Thermogemmatispora onikobensis: one gene and its partner. The protein of the gene in region 1 interacts with the protein of each later gene in a pairwise test. Links are inferred from orthologs where the notes say so. Each region holds a gene or a part of one and is shown on either strand. Other genes may lie near its edges.

Evidence for each region.
Region 2: the proteins of BGC09_RS15445 (region 1) and rsfS interact in binary tests that used the Escherichia coli proteins (3 or more experiments, as listed by UniProt). The link is inferred for Thermogemmatispora onikobensis from one-to-one orthologs.

What each region holds. Positions count from the first base shown.
Region 1 is NZ_BDGT01000036.1:4,360-12,019, reverse strand. Bases 1,650-4,649 are described here. They hold BGC09_RS15445 (ATP-binding protein), read right to left. Parts: upstream 3,747-4,649; coding sequence 2,553-3,746; downstream 1,650-2,552. Other genes in these bases: BGC09_RS15440 (DUF5691 domain-containing protein), read right to left, coding at 3,743-4,649; BGC09_RS15450 (DUF5682 family protein), read right to left, coding at 1,650-2,549. Also shown: BGC09_RS15455 (VWA domain-containing protein), read right to left, coding at 1-295; more of BGC09_RS15450, read right to left, coding at 285-1,649; more of BGC09_RS15440, read right to left, coding at 4,650-5,398; BGC09_RS15435 (SWIM zinc finger family protein), read right to left, coding at 5,434-6,792; BGC09_RS15430 (Hsp20/alpha crystallin family protein), read left to right, coding at 7,048-7,449.
Region 2 is NZ_BDGT01000049.1:40,320-47,895, reverse strand. The notes cover bases 2,679-5,594. They hold rsfS (ribosome silencing factor), read right to left. Parts: upstream 4,359-5,594; coding sequence 3,999-4,358; downstream 2,679-3,998. Other genes in these bases: mptA (GTP cyclohydrolase MptA), read right to left, coding at 4,660-5,594; BGC09_RS22975 (hypothetical protein), read right to left, coding at 3,798-3,971; BGC09_RS17915 (lamin tail domain-containing protein), read right to left, coding at 2,679-3,348. Outside these bases: BGC09_RS17925 (DinB family protein), read left to right, coding at 85-642; BGC09_RS17920 (FAD-linked oxidase C-terminal domain-containing protein), read right to left, coding at 872-2,353; more of BGC09_RS17915, read right to left, coding at 2,611-2,678; more of mptA, read right to left, coding at 5,595-6,171; BGC09_RS17900 (protein kinase domain-containing protein), read right to left, coding at 6,366-7,576. UniProt on the Escherichia coli protein: Functions as a ribosomal silencing factor. Interacts with ribosomal protein uL14 (rplN), blocking formation of intersubunit bridge B8.

The DNA.
Region 1 (7,660 bases):
GCAATTGTCGTAGATTGAGGAATTTGATGGCGTCCTGTTGAAGGATGCGCACCGCTGGCGTGGGGAAGTAGGTGCGAATGTCCCCCAACCAGCGCGGGATATAGGGCTTTGATCCATCCAGACTGCCAGAACGCTCAGCGTCATAGAGCAGCTCCAGGGCCTGATCAATCTTCCTATCGTCGTCGCCAAAGCGGGACTGATCTTCTGTTGACCCACCGATCCCCAGCGCTGCGGCGGCCTGGGAACCGAGGATAAGGCGCCAGCGGCGCAGCCGCTCATATTCTTCAATCGGCATACAGAGTCACCTCTAGCAATTGGCTCAGGAGAGGTAGAACAAAGCTGGCTCGCCTTTCATCAAGCGCAGCGGCGCTGCTGCTGGTCTGCGGCGGACGAGGACGGTAGAGATAGCGAACCTTTTCCCCCATCGCGCGCCGCTCGGCACTGCTAAAGTCGCGAAAGGCGCGTCTCAGCAGGGGGAGCAGCAGCAGAAACTGCTCAGCGCTTAGCTCTTGGAGCCATCCATCGAGAGTCTGCCACAGCTCATCGATGGCCAGCAGGCGCTGGCCTCGGCCAGCGAGCAAGCCCTCCAGCCAGAGTGCTGCCTCTTCCGAAGGAACAGCGGGAGACAGTTGCTGATGGGCCAGCCTGGAGAGCCTGGCGGTCTCCAGGGCCTGGCGGTCCAAGAGGAGTCGGCAGAAGGAGCCACGCAAGAGGGGATGAACACCCTCTGTCTCGCTCAGGCGTCCTAGCAATGAGTACCAGGCTGTGTACATTTCCTCGTCGGCGAGGGTCTGGATACTGCTGTCCAGGCGCTGGACGCTGGCGAGCAGTTCGCGTGCGGCCTCCTCGTCGAGAGCCAGGCAGGCCCCTGGCAGGCCGATCAGAATACGAGCGAAAAAAGCCTCGGCGACAGTCTGCAGCTGCTGAGTATCGCTCCCACGTACATCGCCGTAGCGAGCAACACGGGCCAGTGCGGGTAGCGCATCCATCAGGTGGCGTACATCGCTGGCCAGAGCGGCGCGGGCGTGAATCTGATCCAGCAGGCGGGCAACGGCTGATGGCAACTCGGCCAGCAACGCTCGATCCAGCAGTTCCGTGAGCCTTGCCAGCTGCTGGCAGTGCTCTGCTTCCTTGATAGCAAAGCTTGTAGCGGCGCTCTCCAGCGTATTGCCCCAGACGTTGGCCTCAATCAGGAGGAGGACAAACTCATGCTGCCATTGCAGCTTCCAGCGCTCATGAAAGGTGCCGCGCTTGCTGGCTGCGACAGCCAGAGGTTCACCCCAGGGGATGCCGAGCAGGCGTAGCCGATGAAGCAGGCGGCTGCGGGCGCGGTCGTTCTCGTTGCGCAGATCCAGCTCAAGCTCCTTGACTTCAGGAGAAGGCTTCAGACGCAGATGTCGCTGCTGTTGCTCTAAATCGCGCTGCAGAGGAACTGCGGGCGTTTCCAGCGGGACTTTCCCCATGCGCGAGCCAGTGACCAGCCGCTCTTCGATCAGCCGCATAGGGGCCGTCTCTCCCCGGCAGAGCACGCTCTGAATGGCCTCTTGCAACTCTGCCAGGCCCGGAGCACTCACATCGCGCAACGCTGCCAGAGCCTCGGCCAGGCGTACGGCCTCGATCACACTGGCAGAAGAGACATCGAAGCCCTCCTGACGCAGCAGCTCGGCGGCGCGTATCATCCAGCGTATACCGGCCTGAGTCGGTGCCGACCAGAGAAGCTCATACCAGCCGGGGGCGGCGATGCCTGCGCCATAGCCACTGGCATAGGTCAGACGATCATTGCTCCAGGGAATCCAGGTCGCCACGACACTCACGGGTTTCAAGCTCTGCAGCAAGGCGCGATCGTCGGCTTCGGAGAAAGCATCGAGATCTTCAAGGGCGGGCAGATGCCAGGCGCCGCAGACGACAGCGATGCGTTGAAAGCCCTCTGAGCGGGCCTGGCGCAGCATTTGACGCATGTGAGCCTCGCGCTGGGCCTCCTCGCGATGGCGTGGCGTCCCTCCTCCGCGGACCACGCGCATCGCCTCGCGAATCCCTTCGAAAATCCCCTGGACATTCCGCCGCTGCTCAATTTGCTGCTCCCACCACAGTTCATGATCCTGATAGCCGGCTGCCAGCGAGAGCAGGCTTAGCGGGTCATCAGCAATCTCCTCAAGCGCCGCTGGCCCCTCCTCCTCGGAAGCAGAGCACGAGCAAGCTGCCTCGTGCTCTGCTTCCTCTTCTGGCTCTGTGCCGCCGAGGCGTAGCGCCAGTGGCAGATCGATGAAGCGCGTCGGAATACGCTGCTGGAGAGCATAGCGCAGCGCCTGCCACTCGGGCGAGAAGACCGCTAGCGGGTAGTAGCTGGCCTGACGTGGCTGGTCGGGACGATAGACGAGCAAGGCCACTGGTGGAGACATCTGCGGATTATTGAGCAGTGGCAGAATCTCTTGAGCATCAGCTGGGCCTTCGACGAGCAGCAGATCGGGAGCCAGCTCCTTCAGAGCCAGGCATAAACTGCGCGCACAGCCAGGACCATGATGGCGGATGCCGAAGAAATGGAAGCACACAGCTCACACCACCTCCCGGCAAGCGCGGTAGAGGTCCTGCCAATTGCTGCGCTCCCTCATCACCGTCTGCAGATACTCCAGCCAAACGATGCGGTCCTGTACGGGGTCCTTCACGATGGCTCCCGTCAGACCAGCAGCCAGATCGCCAGCTCTGAGCGTTCCATCGCCGTAATAGGCGGCCAGGGCCAGGCCACTGTTAATTACCGAGATCGCCTCCGCCGTTGAGAGCGTCCCACTGGGAACCTTCAGCTTGAGGCTGCCATCGAGGGTTTTGCCCTCGCGCAGCTCGCGGAAGATCGTCACCACGCGCCGGATCTCCTCCAGGGCGGGCTTCTCGGCAGGCAGCTCCAGGACCCGACCCAAATCTGCCACGCGCCGCTCAACGATACGTACCTCCTCTTCCATGTCCTGGGGCAACGGAAGCACTACCGTATTGAAGCGGCGCATCAGAGCGCTAGACAGGTCGTTGACGCCCTTGTCGCGGTTATTGGCCGTTGCGATAACATTGAAGCCCTTGCGCGCCTGTACCTCCATATTCAGCTCAGGGATAGGCAGCGTCTTCTCCGAAAGCAGTGTGATCAGCGTATCCTGCACCTCGCTGGCAATGCGTGTCAGCTCCTCGATGCGCGCCAGTTTTCCTGTCTGCATGGCTGTCATCAGCGGGCTGGCCACCAGGGCCGCCGGTGATGGTCCCTCGACAAGCAGGCGTGCATAGTTCCAACCATAGCGTAGCGCGCTCTCGTCCGTGCCCGCTGTCCCCTGAATGAGAAGGGTTGAGTCACCGGAGATCGCTGCTGCCAGATGCTCGCTGACCCAAGACTTGGCCGTACCAGGCAGGCCATAGAGCAGCAAGGCACGGTCGGTCGCCAGGGTGCTGATGGCAATCTCGATCAGACGGGCGTTACCGATATATTTGGGCGAAACCTGGAAGCCGTTCGGCAGACGTCCGCCAAGCAGGTAGGTGCGCACAGCCCAGGGTGAGAGGCGCCAATTGGGCGGTCGCTGCTGCCGATCAACCCTGGCCAGCTCCTCCAGCTCCTCGGCAAACTGCTGCTCGGCATGCTGGCGCAGAACGTTGTTACCGCCCTGCCCTTCGGCATGGGTCGAAGGCTGCTCTTGCCGCTCTTGCCGCCAATCGGTTGAGACGGCAGGCTCTGCTGCTTTCTGCAGGCTTTGCGGCTTGGGATCTTTTTTCATTGGTTCTCCAACTCCCTGAGTAATTTGTAATGGAAATCTATTGTTTCTATGAAGGTAATGATCAAACGGTTGATCTCATTCTTAATGAAGTGTACATTGTTCTTTTCTGCTTTTCCTTCAGCTAGCTGAAGAGGCTGAACCAGTTGCAGAGCAAGTTTAAGGCAGCTTGCAGGTAAGGCACGTGCAGCGATCTTGAGAGCTGGCTCCCATTGTTGTTGCCATTTCATAGCTACGCGGGCTGCCTGCTGGATTTCTGATGCGGTAGAACCTGTGTCCAGGCATGGATGGCTCACCAGCTCTTGCAGCCGTTTTTGCGTATGCTCAAGAAAGCTCGATCCAAAAGAGGTGCTCCACGGTCTAGGTAGCCTGGCCAGTAGTGCTGGCCAGCGTTCATGCCAGGGGTGTTGAGAAGAGGCCAGGGCCTGGAGCAGAAACTGCTCTGCCTCCTCTTGTTCTAAGCAGGAGATCAGATCTTCGGCTCCCGAGAGAGGCTCCTGCGTATCGGCATCGACCCATGAGAGCAAGGCGCGTGCCCAGGAGGGGGTGCGATGAAACCGGGTTGCCTCTACCAGGCCAGCCAGCACCTCAGTGCGCCAGGTGCTCTCAAGCGAGCGCACGATGCTCGCTGGGGAGAGCTGCAGCAGCTCTTCCCAATAGCCAGGGGGGACCAGGCTGATCAATTCTCGCAGCCAGGCGGTGCGCTGTTCCTGTACCACAGATAAACGCTTCTGTTCGATGCCAAAGCGCTGCCATCTGGGCGGATAGGTTTCTGGCAAAACGGCCCGTACGTAGCCTTCCTCTGGTTGCTGTACTCTCTGAAGCAAGCCATGAGCCAGCAAGGGCAGCTCGCGACGGCAGGCTGAGGAAGGCAAGCGCAAGAGCAGGCTGACGGCCAGGCGGCGCTCATAGTAACTGCGCTGATTACGGACCTTCTCCAGGAAAACCTCATCGTCTTGCTCAAGGCCAATCTCAAATGTCTCCAGCAGAGCTAGTCGCCGCTCTCGCTGCTCCTGTGGCCAGACTTCTTCCAGCAATTGACGGGCCAGAGGGCGATTGTAGACTCGTAGTTGGCGCAAAAGAGCCAGGCGCTCTGAGGCGCTGCCCTCATACCAGAGGCTGTTTAGCTCCTGCTCACTCAACTCGGTCACAGGCAAGCTGCTGAGCAGGCAGCGCCAGGAAGGGTTCAGGCGGATCAGCCAGCGCCCGCGCTCCCCTATCACCTGTGCTAAGACTGGCCACGAGGCAGCCGCGGACAGGCTGGATAGGGCTGCAAATACGGTCGGCAGCAGGGCGAAGGGCAGGCGACGCCCGTGACGGGCCAGGAGCTCCAGGGCCAGAAGCAGCAGCTCGCTGTGAGATTGCTGGAGGACGCCCTTGATCAGCGCGGCAGCCTGGGGTGAGCAAGGGGGCAGCTTCTCTGCTGGCGCAGGGATGACTGTCACTCCCAACGGGAACGGAGAGGTTCCGGCCAGGGCATAGACCGCTTCCGCGCCGGCCAGCAAGAGTAACTTACGCTCCAGGGGCATGGCCGCCGGGAGCTCGTCAAGCAGCCGCTCGAAAGGTGCTGAAGCAAGAGCGGGCGGTGGCGGCTCCTGACGTGTGCCGATCAAGGCGCAATGAACCAGGGATTCGATGCGATTCATACGACTCATTATGTGATTCACCTCTGTCAGACAGGCTGCTCTGGCTACTTCTGCGGGGGCGGTAGCAAGCAAAAGCCTTCGGTAGCACTGAGCACCGCCAGAGGAACTAGCTCTTCTCCGTTCCACTCGCCGATGAAAGTCACCGGGTGGCCGCCCGAGAGCGCCAGTAATTGCCAGTGTGGGCCGTGGCTCAGCGGCAGGGCCTGCCCGTGGCGATCGCGGAGATACCAGTGCTGGCCATGATCAAGGCAAACGGGGAGGGCCTCCTGAAGGATGCACAAGAAGTGTTCAAGCCAGGGTTGACGTGCCAGCGCCCTTGCCACCATCTCCAGAAACCCAGCAAAATCGGCAGCCCCTTGTAAACTGCTGAGCAAAGGTGTAGCGGGATTAAGGTGCTCTAACAGCCGGGCCCGTTGTGGGTAGGCGCCGGGCCAAAAGAGCAGTTCCGCCTCCTGTTCGCAGCCAAGAGGGTAGTGCTCAGGGAAGACCGGCTGTTTGCCAGAGGCAAATTGCAGAAGCAAAGCCTGGCGTCCTGTCTCTTGCCCAAACACCCAGGTACGCTGCTGCCAGAGCTGATCTCGCTGTTCCAAACGCTGACCGAGAAAGAGCCAGCGATCTCGTACTCGCTCGCCGCGGGTGAGCAACTCCTCTGTGGACAGGGAAAGGCCCAGGGCCTGACGCACATCCTCCTGCAGCCCGGAATCCAGGCGCTCCAGATGACGGAATGCCTCGCTCAAGAGGGCAAGCCGTCCGAGCTGGCACAGCAAGGCTGCTGGCCAGTCGGGGCGACTGTACGGCACGGTCGTCAATGTCCGCAGGCGGGAGGCCAGGCCCGGGATCTGAGCGTCATCCAAGGCGGCGGCCTCCTGTTCCCACTGACGGAGCATCTCACCCTGGACATCGGCCAGACCAGTACGCAGCAGGTCAGCAAGCCAGAGGTCAAAGCGCTCCAGGCCCTGGAGCATCCGTTGCTGACGCTGCTGGACCCGCCGTTGACGGCCTGATTGCTTTGCGGTGGCCATAGCCGGCGTGGCCCCTTGATCCTCCGAGGCCGATTGTGGCTGATCCCCTGGCTGTCTACCTGCCAGACGGCGTTTGAGCCAGGCTTCTACCCACTCTGGAGGGCTGGAGACTGGCAGGCTGTTGTCCCTGGATGCTGCCAGGTAGAGCAGCCCAATGCTGTGCTTACAGGGAATCTTGCGGCTGGGGCAGCTACAGAACGTCTTCAGCGAACGCCTATCCACACAGACGCGGTAGAGGGCGCTGCCCTGGCATTCTCCCCACAGGGCTTGCTCGTCCTGACCCAGAGACTGCCAGTGCCTCTGGTTGGCAAGTTTCTGTCCAGCCTTCATGACCTGCTCGTCGGGAGCAAGGGCTGCGAGAGTTTCCTGTGTTAATACCATCTCCACTGTCTTGCTTCTCTCTCCTTTGTCCTCCTGCGGAGGATGCGATGGGAGTCGTGCTCTGTAGAAGGGTTCTTTTCGTTCTGTGCCAAATTGGAAACAGCTTGATGGCCGAGCTATGTTGCAAGCTCAGCCTGACACTCTGACCGGCTGCGCGTCGTGCCTCTTCTTAGAAGAAGAAGAGAGCCAGCCAGTGAAGTGATCGAACTCAGCTGGGCCTGTCCCTAAACTTGGCAGGCAGGAGGAGGATTGGCAATGCAAGAGCGACTGAAGATCCATCACGTTCCCGTCAAAGTCTACCGGAGCGATGAACGTCTGGTTGTGGCGGCTCCCATGCCGGGCATGGAGCCGGAGGACATTCACATCGAGTTACAAGAAGACGGGCGCCTGATCCTGCATGGAGATGTACGCGCCCTTCTCAAAGAGGTCAAAGAGCTGCTCATCGACGAATGGAGTATCGGGGCCTACCATCGCGAGCTGCAGCTCACACAGCCAGTCGATGGAGAGCGAGCGAATGTCACCTATGGGAATGGGGTTCTGGTCGTGGCCTTACCATTGAGTACCGCCATGCGCCCAGCCCACTTGACTCTCGCGGCTCATGGCCAGGCGCATGGCCTTCATCAAGGCGGGGCAGGCCGTCCCTCCGCCTGGACCTGACGCGCCCGGCCTCAGCATAGGCGGCTTCTGTCTTCCTGGACCCTTCTTTCACCCTGAACCCTTGTGGCAGTGCATATCTCCGCTGCGGTAATATAGAGAAAGATCATTATTGGCTGTCTGGAGTCACCCTTCTGGTGCTGGCCGATAAGCGATCGCTCCGCTGGTCGGGCGCCGGCCTGTCTCCTGGAGGGTTTCCTGGCAGCGAGAGCAG
Region 2 (7,576 bases), on another replicon or contig:
TGCGCAAGCGAGCCATCTAGCGGCCATACTTGCTCTCCATTACCTTGCCTGGTTTGCTAGCCTCTGAGGCCAAGAGCGTTTATAATGAAAGCTATGACGAACGAGGCCCGGCAATTTTCTAGCGAGTTTGATCACATTGCGCATGAAGTGCTTCAAATGCTGCAACAGGTCCCAGCGGCACTGCTCGACCATCCTTTCCCGACACCTGAAAGCTACTCCATCTTCATGCTCGCCACGTACTTAGTAGAAGTCGGGGAATTTTGGATCGTCGGTCAAATTGGCAAGAAGCCATATCCGTCCCCAAGCCTGGCCGAATTTTGCGCTGGGGGAACCCTACCGGCGCTAATCGCTCGCTATCAGCGCTGGCTCAGAGAAGTGCACGACATACTCGACAGGCTTCCGGACGAAGCGCTTGATGAGCCGCTAGCTTTCGCCCTGGCGCCGGGGGGGCTTGCGCACATTGCCTCAATGACTGCACGAGCCTGTTTGCAGCAAGCGATCCGTCACTGCGGGCTGATCCTGGAGCATATGCGCACTCTTTCCCGTTCGCTTCTCAGCAGTGCCGAAGGGGAAGCATCGGTCAACATCCCGGGAGCCCCAGCGGCAGCTGAAGAGCGACAAAATCAGGACGGGCAAACCTGAGTCTGGAGGCGAAGGCCGAGTCAGCGCTTCAGGCCAGCTTGCCGGCCCATCTCTGGCTCCTGCCTTGCACTCTAACACAGCTTGCTTGCTATAGGGCAAGCAGGCGGATGAGGGCGCCAGGCGCCTCTATGCAAGTGCGTGAAAGCAGAAGACAAGCGAGCCAGTTGGCCAGGGTGCCAAAGAGGCTGTTGGGTTCGACGGAGATATCGAGCTCGAACAGGCTCTGTACTCAAAGCTGCTTCACCTCGGCACAGCGTCCTGGGCGAGGGAAGAGCTTACCTGGATTCAAGAGCTGCTCCGGATTCCATGCTTCGCGAACCTGCTGCATCACACGCAGATCGACGGCACTGAAAATCAGGGCCATCTCCTCCTGTTTTTCCACCCCTACGCCATGCTCGCCGGTGATTGACCCGCCGACCTCTGCACAAACCGCCAGGATCTCATGACCGGCCTGACGCACTCGTTCAACCTCGCCGGGCACCTGCGAATCAAAGAGAATCAGCGGATGGAGGTTACCATCTCCGGCATGGAAGACATTCCCTACGCGCAAGCCATAGCGTGTGCAAATCTCACTCACGCGGCGCAGCACATAGGGCAGCTTCGTGCGCGGTACGACCCCATCCTGCACATAAAACTCTGGACTGATGCGACCAACAGCTCCGAAGGCATTCTTGCGCCCTGCCCACAACAGCTGCCGTTCTGTCTCATGAGCGGCAATGCGTACAGAGCGGGCATGATTGCGCTGGCAGATCGCGACGATGCGCTCTGTCTGGTCTTCTACCTCCTCGCGCAGGCCCTCAGCCTCCAACAGCAGCACGGCGGCGGCATCCAGCGGATAGCCAGCGTGCATATCTGCCTCCACAGCCTGCAGAATCATCTGATCCATCATCTCAATGGCGGCGGGGATCATCCCGCTGGCAATAATTTCAGAGACTGTATTTGAGGCATCGTCAATACTATTGAAGACTGCCAGCATTGTTTTCACCTGCTCTGGCAGGTGGACGATGCGTGTAATGATCCTTGTCACCACGCACAGAGTGCCCTCAGAGCCCGTAATCAGGCCCGTCAGATCGTAGCCTGGCTGATCCGGGGTCCAGCCACCGACCTCCACCACCTCGCCATCGGCGGTCACAACTTCAAGGCCCAGAACGTGATTAGTGGTTACCCCATAGAGCAGCGTATGCGGCCCGCCGGCGTTCTCTCCCACATTGCCGCCGATCGTACACGAGCGCTGACTGCTCGGATCGGGCACATAGTAAAAACCGCGCGGATTCAGCGCATTGCTCAAGTGGAGGTTGACCAGGCCCGGCTGTACCACAGCGCGCATGTTCTCATAGTCAAGCTCCAGAATGCGATTCATCCGGGCGAAGGCGATCACAATGCCTCCATAGATGGGAATTGCCCCGCCACTCAGACCTGTGCCGGCGCCGCGTGGTACCACCGGAACGCGATGGCGCGCAGCGATCTTGACAATGCCTGCGACCTCTTCGGTTGATGAAGGGAGCACGACGATATCTGGCCGGCTCCGATCGATCGAGGCATCATACTCGTACAGCATCAAATCGTAAGGATCGTGGAGTACATAGCGCTCGCCCAGTAAAGCGCTTAGTTCGCGCACCAATTGAGCCTTACGCTCCTCTGAGAGGCGCTCGAAGGGAGGGGCTGCCGAATCCTGGGCGGTAGTAGTCGCTGGCAACTCTCTAATGCTCATAAGCCAGGCCCTTCTTCCAGAGGCGCAGCTGCGCAGCTGCGCCTTTGCTTCTGTGTCTCGCTCAAGCTCCGTGCTTGCTCTAGCCTGCGAGGAGGCTGCGGGAAGGATGAGGAGCACCTGCTTCCTCATCCTTCCAAGAGAATGATATCACCTTGGTGGGCAATCTGGAAGAGAAGCTGAGTGGGGACACTGGCCCGCCCTCCCTGTCAGCGGCGGCAGGTGGCTGCTGCTGGCCGGCCACGGGCGGTGGAGCCGGCTTATCCTCCCGTGCGAGGAGGAGAGCGAAAGAGGCGCCAGCACCAGAAGCAACTCGCGGCAAGAGCCAGCACCAGGCCCGCCACTACCGCCAGGTGCACGAAGCCTGCTCCACTGCTTGACTCTGCCTCCTGTGGAGGCAGAGTAGACGAGGAAGAGGAAGAGGAAAGCGCAGGGCGGTTAGCATCGCTCAAGCCGGTAGCCGTGGCAGAGGATGAGGGCAGCCGCAACGTGTCCCAGGCTGGCTGCGTACCGGTAATGGCCGGTGTGGGAGTAGCCTGGCTCGAAGAGGCTGCTGTCTCTCCTCCTGGCCTGGTTCTTTGGGAAGCGCTTGAAGAGGCCGTTGGGCTGGCCGTTTTGGGAGTTGATGGTGGTGAGGACTGAAGCGATGGGGCATTACTGCTGCCGAGCGTGGGGGCGGTCGTTGAATGCCAGACAGGTGCGCCATCGCTAGTGCGAGCGAATGACTCATCGCTGTTCAATAGCGGGACATTCACCTCATCGATGAGGACCGAGCCGTTGAAGAGCAATCGGAGCGTAAAGGGAGCATTGGGAAAGAAGAACTGCGAATCTGGGAAAACTACCAGAAAGCCGTGAGCCGGCAAGGCTGAGGAGAGCGGCAAGAGAAACGGCGGGGTTTGAGGGCCAGTATCAAGCGCAGCATGAACTGCGTACAGATCAACCGGCTGGTCAAGAGGGTTATACAGCTCCACCCAGGCATCGCGATTCTGGGTCGTCATACTGGCTGTAGAGCAGTTCCAGGAGCTGGCGGGCCTGGTCAGGACCTCATTCAGCAGAATGGCGTGAGTACGAAGCGGTGGGGGAAGAGCGCCGGATACCACTGGGGGGAGAGGGGAGGCGCAACCATGAACGGTGGCAGCCTCACCTCCTTTCGCGCTCAAAGCAGACAAAAAAAGAAAAAAAGCCAAGGTAAGTAAGACTACCGTATACCGCACATGTGCCTCCCTACTATCCTTCTTCGCTATCCTTCTTTGTTGTACTTATGGGTGGATATGGATCAGTCAACGTATTGAAGAAGACGACGATCGAACAACTGACCAGGGCTGGCCTCCAAAGCCATCTTTGCGGAGGCAATGAGCTAGCGAGCTAATGCTAGCTGGGAGAGCCTGGTAGGCTCGATCTCCTTCGTCAGCCGCGGTGCAGTGGCGCGAGCACTACGCTCTTGAAATCACTGATACAGGTACTCAAACGGGATAGTGCGTCGTCGGTGCAGCAGCTTACGCAGGGCTTCAACGCTGCTTTCGCCGAGTGTAAAAGCGATCACTGAGCCGATGATGAAGCCGCAGATGCCGCCGAAGGCCACCCCTTCGAGGAAGATGCGATTGCGCAGAAACGTCATCATTGACCACCTTTTCTAGAGTAGAGTCTGTTATTGCAGGTAGACTACCGTTTTCGCATCGCTCCACAGGCGTTCGAGCCGGTAGTACTCCCGCTCTCTTGGCCCGAAGATATGGACGATCAGGGCACCGAAATCCAAGAGGACCCAGCCGGTGGCGGCATTGCCCTCTTGATGGAGCAGGCTAGCGCCCTGTTTCTCCAGCTCCTCCTCCAGGGCGTCAGCGATCGCCTGGATCTGGCGCTCATTGCTTCCGCTACAAATGACAAAGTAGTCGGCGATACTGCTCAGGCCCTGAAGGTCGAGCAAGACGACATCTGACGCCTTTTTATCAGACGCCACGTCGACCGCCGTCCGTGCTAGCTTACCTGGGTTTAGAAGCACTTGTTCCACAGTGACTCTTACAGGACCTCCGTCTTGTCTGTAGCCAAGGGAGAGACAGACCCTCTCAGACTGATTCGAATGCATTGTGCGCTCTATTGTAACGGCATTATAACACGTTGGAGAGGAGTTGTTAAGGGTCTGGCCCTGAGAAAAAGAAAACTCAACCGATTGGGGGATAAGGGAGCCAGCCCGAAGATAACCGGGCTGGCTGGTGGACTGGTGAGCTACTGGTGGGTGGATGAAAGCCGCCAGCAACTCCCCGGAAGGGATCTCTGCAAGTTGCTGGCGGATGGGAACCACAAGGATGGGCCTATTCGATGCTCCTGAGCCACTCCTCGCGGGTGGTGTGGTGTTCGAGAGTGGTTTGCTCACGGATCTCCGCTCGTAGTTCTGCCAGGGTGCCCCAGCCCTCGGCCACTACATCATATTTGTGGATGGTCTCCTCGTTGCGTTGGCTGGCCCAGACAAAGGTCTCAGGAGGAAGATGCTCATAGCGCTCAACAACCGAGCGTAGCATCTCGCGCACAACATCCTCGACGAAGCGCGGATTAGCGTGGGCTTTGTTGACCACGTACAGCTCGTCAGGCCGTTTCAGTAGTGCATAGTTCTCCGAACTCATGGCGTTTTCTGCGATACTGATCAGCTCTTGGGCATCGATCAGGGCTTGAGTCCCGACCATGAGCATTGCTCGTCCGCGCTGATTGTGGGTAGCAAGCGGCGTGACATCGAGCATCTTCTCGATGGCCTCATCCGGGAAGCCCTCCTCACGCAGGCGCACGCGGGCGAGGGAATGCACCATATCCTGGGCGCAGGGGCAGGCAACCATGCCTTCGACCTCGACGCCTATCAGACGACGTGCCCCTTTGCGTGTGGCCACGGCCTGAGCCAGCAGACCATAGACCTCCTGGGTAGGGCGTCCCGAAATGGGGGTCCACTTCTGGAGTGGGTAAGTCGTTCGCAGGTGGGCCTCAGCCCGTAGCACCTGTTGTCGCTCGACAATGCGGCGAGCCAGGTGTTCGGCTAACAGTTCGACTCGTGGCCAGGTCGTCTGGCTGATCTCGTCCAGGACCTCCTCCAGAGCCTCACTGAAGCGCGACATATGCACGCCCGCCTTGACGGGACCAAGGTCGGCGTAGAGGTCAAAGGCAACTTGAAACCACTGGGCTCGCTCGTCTCCGCCAACCAGAATGGCCTTCTGGAGGCCAGTCACACCTACCCGTCCCAGGCGTACGTGTACTGCTGGCCTGCTATTCTGAATATCGTGCTCCAATGGAACACGCAGGCTTTCCGCCAGCTTTTTGACGCCTTCCTGAGGCACTGCATCCCGCAATGCACTGATGCTGTGCCCGCTAACTGGGTCAGTGAGCTCGGGGGCAATCTCCGCTAGCGGTACCAGCACAAAGGCGCGCTCTCTCATTCTTGGATGAGGAATAATCAGATGCTCTTCGTGCATCTGCAGATCATCGTAGAGAAGAATATCGATATCTATTGGTCGCGGTCCATTGCGCACGGTTGGACGGCGTCCCAGGGCGGTCTCGATGCTTTTGGCATAGGCCAGCAGCTGCTCAGCGGAGAGGGCGGTGCGCCCGGCACAGACCATATTAAAAAAGCGGGGCTGCTCAGCGTACCCCACCGGCTCTGTCTCGTAAACCGAGGAGACCCTGCTGATCTCCACTACCTCGCGCAGTCGTTGGAGTGCCGCAGCCAAATTCGCCCGTCGGTCTCCTAAATTCGAGCCGAGTGCCAGATAGACGGTATGTGTTTTGACTGGAGTTTTGCCATTCGACGAATACCCGGCTGAGGCAGTCAGGTCTAAGCTCATAAAAAAAGTGATCCTCCTGGAAGCCCCTTCCATTGTTGAACGGATAGCATCCTCATCGTATTGTAACACCGGGCGGAAGGTTTTCCTTCCACCCGGGCAAGCTGGCGACGCTTGGGGAACGGTACGCTGGCCTGAACCCGGCCAGGGAGGGCGTGCTGTGGAGCAGGAGCAGAACGTGAGTGAAGAGAGTGAGACTAGCTCTGATATGCGAAGACCCAGATGTCGCTAAAAACGGCTTCGCTACCGCTATTGCTGTCGCCTCCCACGAGTAGCCCGATTAGCCCTTCGCTGTAGGCCGAGTCAGAGTAACTGTTAATGACAAGCTGATTGTTGATGTAAAAGCGGAACGAGGAGCCGTGAGCCAGTATCATGAGCATATTAGGAACGTTATAGCCAGTCTGAATGGCGTTGGTGTGGGTCCAATCGATGAGCGTCAGCCAGGCCTGGGGATTCGTTCCCGTGGCGCGTACAAAGCGGTACTGCCCCTGGCTGTTGATTTCAAAGACATAAAAGCTAGGAGTAGTTGGGTCGAGACGGAAGACCAGGCCGCAGAAGTCGCCGCGTAGCAGGCGGGCCTGAACTTTGATGACGGCATCTGTCATATGCTCCTGGCTCGAAAAGCACCAGGCGGCCTCGTGTGGTCCCAATGTCTGCACATGGTAGCCCTGAGTCGAGAAGAAGCATTGGCTGCCGGAGCTGGCCCAACCGCCACCAGGGCTTCGCAAGTCATACTGATAGAGCAGGTTTCCTGCTCCGACCGAGGAGGAGATACCAGCGGTGGCCTGGGCCCGTGAGCGTGCCAGCTGGGTGGCCATCGAGTTGTTCTGGGCAATGGCGGTCTGCGTGGCCTGGATCTGTTGAGGGCTGAGTGTGCTGCTGCCAGGATTGATTCCTTTGCTGGAGGACGACGAACCCCGCCAAAGGCTAACCAGCGGCACAAGGAGCAAGGCTAATAGCAAGCAGGCAGCGATGAGAGAGAGCAGGCGAAAGCGACGGCTGGGCAAACGCCTGATGGTGGCGCTCGCTGCCAGCAAGGTGCTTTCGCTGGCAACCACCTCCTGGGGAGGGGGTGCGGCTGAAGCCCTCTCGCTCTCGCTTTCCTCGATCGGGCTAGCAAGCTCGGGCTGTTCTGGCAGGTCGGTGAGCGGAAAAAGCTGAGGGGTGGCTGGAGGGCGCACCATTTCCCGCTCTTCGTCGGGGACAATAAAGGTCTCTTGCTCAGCCAGGCGGGAAGGGCTGGGAGTGGCCTCGGCCTGGCTCTCTTCAGCGATCAAGGTGGAGTCATCGTTGCCTGACGTGGTTGTGGCAACGTTCTGATCTTTCAGTGTCAGTGGTCCGGGCCGGGATCGCGGACTGCGACCGCGCTCCTGCTGGAGGGCGCGCCAGTAAGCAGCGGCCAGCTCCT